One region of the Microbacterium sp. MDV22-iso44 genome, then DNA from elsewhere that is predicted to be linked to it. Evidence: predicted binding sites of a transcription regulator. Region 1 holds the regulator's gene; the other holds the start of a gene.
The links. Region 1 encodes HrcA, which represses chaperone genes, less so after heat shock. Its sites were predicted from a motif close to TTNGCACTCGNNNNNNNCGAGTGCNAA; they were not measured.
Positions count from the first base shown of each region.

Region 2: groL (chaperonin GroEL) is a predicted target of HrcA. The motif match lies at 3,151-3,177, and genes of this name have one in related genera.

Region 1 covers NZ_JBZVWS010000001.1:235,954-240,743, forward strand. Annotated here, with positions in the region: gene lepA (translation elongation factor 4) at 1-453, shown strand, start outside; gene AC4NN1_RS01140 (DUF1990 domain-containing protein) at 463-1,113, shown strand; gene hemW (radical SAM family heme chaperone HemW) at 1,113-2,330, shown strand; gene hrcA (heat-inducible transcriptional repressor HrcA) at 2,401-3,435, shown strand; gene dnaJ (molecular chaperone DnaJ) at 3,467-4,585, shown strand; gene AC4NN1_RS01160 (16S rRNA (uracil(1498)-N(3))-methyltransferase) at 4,588-4,790, shown strand, end outside.
Region 2 covers NZ_JBZVWS010000001.1:997,224-1,002,013, reverse strand. Annotated here, with positions in the region: gene AC4NN1_RS04955 (DMT family transporter) at 1-716, shown strand, start outside; gene msrB (peptide-methionine (R)-S-oxide reductase MsrB) at 730-1,140, opposite strand; gene AC4NN1_RS04945 (DUF3263 domain-containing protein) at 1,228-1,488, shown strand; gene AC4NN1_RS04940 (LytR C-terminal domain-containing protein) at 1,498-2,130, shown strand; gene AC4NN1_RS04935 (cold-shock protein) at 2,273-2,476, shown strand; gene AC4NN1_RS04930 (DUF4303 domain-containing protein) at 2,483-3,007, opposite strand; gene groL (chaperonin GroEL) at 3,245-4,790, shown strand, end outside.

The DNA.
Region 1 (4,790 bases):
GACTTCTTCGACCACCTGAAGTCGAAGACGCAGGGATATGCGAGCCTCGACTACGAGCCGGCGGGCTCGCAGACCGCCGACCTCGTGAAGGTCGACATCCTCCTGCAGGGTGAGAAGGTCGACGCGTTCAGCTCGATCGTGCACCGCGAGAAGGCCTACGCCTACGGCACGCTGATGACCGAGCGTCTGCGCAAGCTCATCCCGCGCCAGCAGTTCGAGGTGCCGATCCAGGCCGCCATCGGTGCCCGGATCATCGCCCGCGAGAACATCAGCGCGATCCGCAAGGACGTCCTCGCCAAGTGCTACGGCGGTGACATCAGTCGTAAGCGCAAGCTGCTCGAGAAGCAGAAAGAGGGCAAGAAGCGCATGAAGATGGTCGGCCGCGTCGAGGTCCCCCAGGAGGCGTTCATCGCCGCCCTCTCGGGCGATGTCGAGGGCAAGGACAAGAAGTAGGCTGACACGATGCGCCGCGGGAGTTTCCAGGCAGGAACCGTCGACTACGCCGCCGTCGGGGCCACGCAGGCCCCCGACCTCATGGGCTATCCGCCGAAGGGCACGACCCCGGCGGAGGCGTCGTGGCGTCTCGGCAGCGGCGAGAGCCGCTTCGTCACCTCGACCGAGCAGCTCCTCGGGTGGGGTGCCCAGCGAGGTGCGGGATTGCGCGTCGAAGATGTGCGCCCGGCATCCGGACCCATGTACTCGGGTGTCGGGTTCGACGCCGACGGCAACGCCGTCCAGCCGAGCAGGCTGGACGATGAGCAGCGCTTCGATGCGGACGGCACGCCGTTCGTCGGCGCCGGCACGACCGCGCACGTCCACGGCCGGGTCGGTGGGATGAGGGCGGATGCCGAGCTCCGCGTCATCTCGCTGATCGACGAGCCGCGGCGGGTCGGGTTCTCGCTCGGCACCGTCGGCGGCTCGGTCGTCAGCGGCGAGGAGTCGTTCCTGCTCGAGTGGCGGGACGACGACGAGGTGTGGTTCACGGTCCGCGCCTTCGACAAGCCGACCGGCGTGCTCTACCGCCTGTGGCGTCCCCTCGTGAAGCGTCGTCGTCGTGCGCTGTTCCAGGGGTACCTGCAGGCGATGTCGCCCATGTACGCCACCGGTTCCTGATGGGCTCTGCTCTTCCCCTCGGCGATCCCGCACCCGCCGACGGCGCGCTGCCGCACGACGTGCCGGTGGATCCCGACGTCGACTTCGGCGTGTACCTGCACGTGCCGTTCTGCCGGGTCCGCTGCGGATACTGCGACTTCAACACGTACACCGCGACCGAGCTGCGCGGTGCACGCCAGGACGCCTACGCCGACGAGGTGCTCCACGAGATCGCGCTGTCCCGTGAGGTCCTCGCGGCACAGGGACCCCTGCGTCCGGCTCGCACCGTGTTCTTCGGGGGTGGCACCCCCACGCTCCTTCCGCCGGGCGACCTCGCGCGCATGCTCGACGGCATCCGGGGAACCTTCGGTCTCGCGGACGGCGCCGAGGTCACGGTCGAGGCGAACCCCGACACGCTGACCGATGAGGTCGCGCAGACCCTTGCCGCTGCCGGCGTCACACGGTTCTCGATCGGGATGCAGTCGTCCGTGCCGCACGTCCTCGCGGCACTCGACCGCACGCACGACCCCGCGAACATCGCGACGGCCGTCGCGGCGGCGCGGAAGGCCGGGCTCGCGGTCAGCCTCGATCTCATCTACGGCGCGCCCGGGGAGTCGCTCGAGGACTGGCGCACCTCGCTCGAGACGGCGATCGCGCTCGCACCTGATCACATCTCGGCGTACGCGCTCATCGTGGAGGACGGAACGAAGCTCGAGCGTCAGATCCGCCGCGGCGAGGTACCCGCCCCCGACGACGACCTGCAGGCCGACATGTACGAGCTCGCCGACGAGCTGCTCGCGGCAGCCGGCTACGGCTGGTACGAGGTCTCGAACTGGTCGACGACTCCCGCCCAGCGCTCCCGCCACAACCTGTCGTACTGGCGGGGTCAGGACTGGTGGGGCTACGGCCCCGGTGCCCACAGCCACGTCGGCGGGCTGCGCTGGTGGAACGTCAAGCACCCCGCCGCGTACGCGCAGCGCCTGGCGCTGGGGGAGTCCCCGGCGGCGGGACGGGAGCGACCGGATGCCGAGGCCCGCCGCCTCGAGGTCATCCTGCTGCGCTCGCGCATCGTGGACGGCGTCGCGGTCGACGAGGCGACCGTCGCGGGGCGGCGGAACGTGGCATCCCTCATCGCCGACGGACTCGTCGACGGCGCCTCGGCCGTGCGGGGACGCATCGTGCTGACGCGTCGCGGACGGCTGCTGGCCGACGCCGTCGTCCGCGCACTCACCGAGTGATCCGAGCAGATCGCTTCTCGCGCGGTAGAATTGGCACTCCCAGAACGAGAGTGCCAGCGGAGGAGGGGTGATGGTCTCGGAACGCGGTCTTCAGGTGTTGCGTGCGATCGTCCAGGACTACGTCGACACGCGCGAGCCGGTCGGCAGTAAAGCGATCGTCGACCGTCACCAGTTCGGCGTCTCCGCGGCAACCATCCGCAACGACATGGCGCTCCTCGAAGACGAAGAGCTGATCACCGCGCCCCACACGTCGTCGGGCCGTGTACCCACCGACAAGGGGTACCGCGTCTTCGTCGACCACCTCGCCGACGTCCGCCCCCTCACCTCTGCGCAGCGCTCCGCGATCGGCGCCTTCCTCGAGGACACCGGTGACCTCGACGACCTGCTCGTCCGGACCGTCCGCTCCCTGACGCGTCTGACCGGTCAGGTCGCGATCGTGCAGTATCCGTCCTTCGCGCGGGCGAACGTCTCGCACGTCGAGGTCGTGCACCTCGGCGGGCCGCGGATCGTCATCATCGTCGTGACCGACACCGGCCGAGTGTCGCAGCGCGTCGTGCTCCTGTCGTCCGAGCCGTCAGCCGACGAGGCCGCGCAGCTCAAGCTCGCGATGGCGTCGCTGCTCACGGGCAAGAGTGTCCGAGACGGCGCGGCGGCGATCGCGCGCATCCTCGAGGACGAGACCCCGGTCCCGCGCGAGGAGAACCGCCGCGTCGTGCTGCGCGCGATCGGCGAGGAGCTCGACGAGTTCCGCCAGGACCGCATGGTCATGGCGGGGTCCGCGACCCTCGCCCGCCGGGAATCCGACTTCCGCGGCAGCATCTACCCGCTCCTCGAGGCGATCGAGGAGCAGGTGACGCTGCTGCGGCTCATGGGGGAGATGGTCGCCGACGACCGCGGGCTGGCGACCAGCATCGGGCGCGAGAACGAGCCGTTCGGGCTGTCCGAGGCATCCATCGTCGCGAGCGACTACGACGCCGGCGGGTCCCACGCCCGCGTCGGCGTGCTGGGTCCCACACGCATGGACTACCCCACGAATCTCGCGGCGGTCCGCGCCGTCGCGCACTATCTGACGCGGTTGCTCGAAGAAGACGAGACGTCGCGCTGAACGAATCGGCCCGCGGGCCGGAGAGGTGATTGTGGCTGACCACTACGAGGTCCTGGGTGTCGCGCGCGACGCGAGCCCTGAGGAGATCAAGAAGGCTTACCGGCGTCTGGCGCGCCAGCTGCACCCGGACGTGAACCCGGGGGAGGATGCCTCCGAGCAGTTCAAGCTCGTGACGCACGCCTACGACGTGTTGAGCGACCCCGACCAGCGCCAGCGTTACGACACGGGCGGCGACGGAGGCGGCTTCGGCGGAGCCGGTGCAGGTGCCGGCTTCGGCGGTTTCAGCGACATCTTCGAGAGCTTCTTCGGCGGTGGCGGCGGAACCCGCGCCGGCCGTCCGCGGTCACGCCGCGAGCGGGGCCAGGATGCGCTCGTACGCGTCGACCTCGACCTCGGCGACGTCGTCTTCGGCGTCCACCGCGACATCGAGGTCGACACCGCGGTCCTCTGCGAGACCTGCCAGGGCTCGTGCTGCCAGCCGGGCACCCAGCCGGTCACCTGCGACATCTGCCACGGATCGGGCCAGATCCAGCGGACGGTCCGGAGCCTCCTCGGCAACGTCGTCACCTCGCAGCCCTGCACCACGTGCCAGGGCTACGGCACGACCATCCCGTACCCCTGCTCCACCTGTCAGGGCCAGGGCCGCGTGCGTGCACGTCGCACCGTGTCGATCGACATCCCGGCCGGCGTCGAGACCGGTCTTCGACTCCAGCTCCCCGGGTCCGGCGAGGTCGGTCCCGCCGGCGGCCCGAACGGCGACCTGTACCTCGAGGTCACCGTCGCCCCGCACGACGTCTTCAGCCGCGACGGCGACGACCTACTCGCGACCCTCGAGGTCTCGATGGTCGATGCCATCCTGGGAACGAGTGTGACCATCGAGTCTCTCGACGGATCCGTCGACCTCGACATCCGCTCCGGGGTCCAGGCGGGCGACGAGCTCACCATCCGCGGTCGGGGGATCACGCCTCTCCGAGGCGACCAGCGCGGCGACCTCCGGGTCGGCGTGCAGGTCGTCACGCCTTCGCACCTCGACCCGAAGTCGCGGGCGCTCGTGCAGGAGCTCGCGAAGCGGATGCGTCCGGCCCCGCCTCATCTGGCGGAGTTCCACCCGGGTCTGTTCTCCAAGCTCCGCGGCAAGTTCAAGCGCTGATCGTGGCCCTCCACTTCCTGATCGAGGATGCCGGGGCCGCCGGCCCGGGCGATGTCGTCCGGCTGACGGGGGCCGAGGCGCACCACGCCGCGGCCGTCCGTCGCATCCGGGTGGGGGAGGACGTCACGGTGGGTGACGGCCGCGGCGTGTGGCTGACCGGCACGGTCTCGGCCGCCGCGCCCAAAGAGGTCTCGGTCGAGGTCTC
Region 2 (4,790 bases), 760 kb from region 1:
GTGATCACACGATCCCCTGGTGGATGCTGGTGGGCGGCGCAGCCGGCGCGTTCACCGTCGGGACGCAGAGCTTCGCGGTCGGCATCGTCGGCGTGTCGCTGTTCACCGTCGGCATCGTGGCCGGGCAGACGGTGGGCGGCTTGGTCTTCGACCGGATCGGCTTCGGCCCGGGAGGCGTCGTGGCCGTCACAGTACCGCGCGTGGTCGGCGGGGTGCTCGCGCTCGGTGCGGTGGCCGTCATGCTGATCGCCGGGGACGGACTGGCCGGGGTACCGGTGTGGATGGTGATCCTGCCGGTCTTCGTGGGTGTCGGCCTCGCGTGGCAGCAGGCCACCAACGGCAGGCTGCGCGCCCGCGTGGGTACGCCCCTGACAGCGACGCTCGTCAACTTCGTCGTCGGCACCGTCATCCTCACGGTACTGGCGGTCATCGTTACCCTCGTAGGCGGACCACCCGCAACGCCCCCGGGTGAGCCGTGGCTCTACCTCGGGGGCGTCCTGGGTGTGACATACATCGTCATGTCGGCCGCGATCGTGGCGCGGACCGGTGTCCTGCTGTTCGGCCTGGCGGCCGTCTCGGGCCAGCTCGTCGCCTCGCTGGTCCTCGACGCCCTCTGGCCTGCGCCCGCCGGGCCCGGTCTCCTCGTCGAGGCGATCACGGTCGTGATCGGTCTCGCGTCGGTGTCGGTCGCAGCGTTCTGGCGCGTGCGGCGCTGAGCGCCGCGACGGATCAGGCCCCGTCGCCCTTCGGGGTGAACGACAGCGACAGCGAGTTCATGCAGTAGCGGTCACCGGTCGGCGTGCCGAAACCGTCGGGGAACACGTGCCCCAGGTGCGATCCGCAGTTGGCGCAGCGCACCTCGGTGCGCACCATGCCGTGGCTGTTGTCCTCGATGAGTTCGACCGCCTCGGGGCGCACGGACTCGTAGAAGCTCGGCCACCCGCAGTGCGAGTCGAACTTCGTGCCGCTCTGGAACAGCTCCGACCCGCACGCGGCACAGGTGTAGAACCCGGCCCGCTCCTCGTCGAGGAGCTCACCGGTCCAGGCGCGCTCCGTGCCGGCCTGGCGCAGGACGGCGTACTGCTCGGGCGTCAGCTCCTCACGCCACTGCTCGTCGGTCTTCTCCACGCGATAGCTCATGTGTTCTTCCTTCCCTCGTCCTATTCAACCGGACGAACCGCCCGGATGTTCCGCGGTGTCGCCCGATGACGGTCGTACGGTGGGAGAGTGCCCCTTTCCGACCGCGACCGAGCCGTCCTCGACTTCGAGGCGCGGTGGCACGGTCACTCCGGGGCCAAGGAGGAAGCACTCCGAGCGGAGCTCTCGCTGACGCCCGCGCGGTACTACCAGCTCCTCGGACGCATTCTCGAGTCCGCGGATGCCGTCGCCCACGATCCGGTCCTGGTGCACCGCCTCCGGCGTCTCCACGCCGACCAGGAGCGCGAGCGCCGCAGCCGCGCCAGGATCCTCCCGGCCTCCGCCCGATAGGATCCTCGGGTGCCGTCTCCGACATCCCCGCCTGAGCAAGAGCAGCCCGACCCGACGGCCCTCTCCGCCTCGACGGGTCGTCCCGCCGCCACCGACCGTTTCGACGACGTCTCCCCGAACGTGTCGCGAGTCGGCGCGCACCGCGCCGAGAACCCCCGGCTCCGGATCGGGCTCATCGTCTTCTGGTCTGCCGTCGCGACCGTCGCGATCGTCGCCGCGGGTGTCTTCGGCACGCTGCTCTCGACAGGACGCCTCTCCTTCGGGCCGGCGGCCGGGCCCAGCGGCACCTCCCAGGTCGTCGCTCCCAAGGTCGACACCTCGTACCAGGTCCTCGTGCTGAACGCGACGGCCGAGACGGGCCTGGGTGCCCGGATCCGCGATCAGGTCATCGCCGCGGGCTGGGCCGACGCCGACGTCGAGGTGAGCAACGCGAGCTCCACCGACTTCCCGACGACCACTGTCTACTACGCGCAACCAGCGGACGAAGCGGCTGCCCGCGGACTGGCGGACGCGATCGGCGGCGCCGAGGTGTCGCTCGACGACACGTATCAGGTCGTCGCGCCGCCCGAGACGACGGCGGCGGACGGCGCGAGCCGGCCCCAGTTGGTCGTCGTGGTCGGCCTCGACTTCGGCAGCGAATGACGGAGCACACGTCGCCCTCCCGGCGGCGTGTTTCGACGCCGTAAACACTTCGGTTCGGGGGCGTCAACAAAGTCCCGAACGGCGTCTGCGAGCGCGGAGCCGTGGCTAGCATTTCGATGTCCCACAGCTTCAGGAGATTCGCATGACCCAGGGAACCGTCAAGTGGTTCAACGCCGAGAAGGGCTTCGGCTTCATCACCCTCGGTGACGGACAGGACGTCTTCGTCCACTACTCCAACATCGACATGTCGGGCTTCCGGGTCCTCGAGGAGGGGCAGGCCGTCGAGTTCACCGTCGGCGCCGGGCAGAAGGGCCCGCAGGCCGAGTCCGTCCGCGTCGTCGCCTGACGCCTGTCAGGTCTCGTATCGGCTCAGGAAGCGTCCGCTCAGCTCGGGCGGATTCAGCTCTCGGGCGGAGCGGTTCTCGATGGCCTCCGTCTCGTCGCTGTCGGTGACGGAGACGAAGAGGGTGACTCCGGCAAGCGCTTCTGCGCGCTCGGCCCGCAGGTGCGCGAGGGCGGCGATCAGCGCATCGATGTGTTCCTCGAACCAGCCGTCGGCGTCGTCCGACGAGTCCTCGAGCACCCGGGAGATCAGTGCGAAGTGCTCCCAGCCCGCCAGCTCGTCGCGCCACTCGGCGGTGTCCCACCGCAAATAGGCGTCGTACCCGGGGGAGGCGAGGTCGCCGGCGGCATCCGCTTTCGACCTCTTCGACTGGTAGTGCTCGACGGTGGTGATGCAGAGCCCGGCGCTCATCGCCCCGTCGTCCGTGGTCAGGGCGACCGCGTACACCCGATCGCCGGTGAGGGTCTCGATCGTCTCGTCGAAGGCGGCGACAGTGGCTTCCCGCAGCGCCCGTCGCACGTCGTCACGGTTCACGGAACGATCCCCTCTCGTAGGTCTGAACCCGTTCGGCACCCCGGGCATCGGACGCCGTCGTCGGCATCGGCGCGGCGCCGACCACGGTAGCGCGGGTCGCGGCCTCACGGCTTGCACTCCCTATGGTCGAGTGCCAGAATGATTTAGCACTCACTCATCCTGAGTGCCAGAACGATCCCGCTCCCAGCCCCTGGGGGCACGGTACTGAACCTCACGTCCGGGAGGGACGACACACTTATGGCAAAGATCATCGCTTTCGACGAAGAGGCCCGCCGCGGCCTCGAGCGCGGCCTCAACACCCTGGCCGACGCCGTCAAGGTGACGCTCGGCCCCCGCGGCCGCAACGTCGTGCTCGAGAAGAAGTGGGGCGCCCCCACGATCACGAACGACGGCGTGTCGATCGCCAAGGAGATCGAGCTCGACGACCCGTACGAGAAGATCGGCGCGGAGCTCGTCAAGGAGGTCGCCAAGAAGACCGACGACGTCGCCGGTGACGGTACGACGACCGCTACGGTCCTCGCCCAGGCGCTCGTGCGTGAAGGTCTGCGCAACGTCGCAGCCGGCGCCGACCCCATCTCGCTCAAGAAGGGCATCGAGAAGGCCGTCAAGGCTCTCTCCGACGAGCTGCTCGCCGGCGCGAAGGAGATCGAGACCAAGGACCAGATCGCGGCGACGGCATCCATCTCGGCTGCCGACCCCGAGATCGGCGCCCTGATCGCCGAGGCCATCGACAAGGTGGGCAAGGAAGGCGTCGTCACCGTCGAGGAGTCCAACACCTTCGGCACCGAGCTCGAGCTCACCGAGGGCATGCGCTTCGACAAGGGCTACATCAACCCCTACTTCGTCACCGACGCCGACCGTCAGGAAGCCGTCTTCGAGGACCCCTACATCCTCATCGCGAACCAGAAGATCTCGAACATCAAGGACCTTCTGCCCGTCGTCGACAAGGTGATCCAGGACGGCAAGGAGCTCCTCATCATCGCCGAGGACGTCGAGGGCGAGGCTCTCGCGACGCTCGTGCTCAACAAGATCCGCGGCATCTTCAAGTCGGCTGCCGTCAAGGCTCCCGGCTTCGGCGACCGCCGCAAGGCCCAGCTGCAGGACATCGCGATCCTCACGGGTGGCCAGGTCATCACCGAGGAGGTCGGTCTCAAGCTCGAGAACGCCACCCTCGACCTGCTCGGCCGCGCGCGCAAGGTCATCATCACCAAGGACGAGACCACCATCGTCGAGGGTGCCGGTGACGCAGCGCAGATCGAGGGTCGCGTGACCCAGATCCGCCGCGAGATCGACAACACCGACAGCGACTACGACCGCGAGAAGCTCCAGGAGCGCCTCGCGAAGCTCGCCGGTGGCGTCGCCGTCATCAAGGCCGGAGCCGCGACCGAGGTCGAGCTCAAGGAGCGCAAGCACCGCATCGAGGACGCCGTCCGCAACGCGAAGGCAGCCGTCGAGGAGGGCATCGTCCCCGGTGGTGGCGTCGCGCTCATCCAGGCCGGCGAGAAGGCGTTCGCAAAGCTCGAGCTCGTCGGTGACGAGGCGACGGGTGCGAACATCGTCAAGGTCGCCATCCAGGCTCCGCTGAAGCAGATCGCCCTCAACGCCGGCCTCGAGCCGGGTGTCGTCTCGAACAAGGTCGCCGAGCTCCCCGCGGGCCAGGGCCTCAACGCGGCGACCGGCGAGTACGTCGACATGTTCGCCGCCGGCATCATCGACCCGGCCAAGGTCACCCGCTCGGCGCTGCAGAACGCGGCGTCCATCGCCGGCCTGTTCCTCACCACCG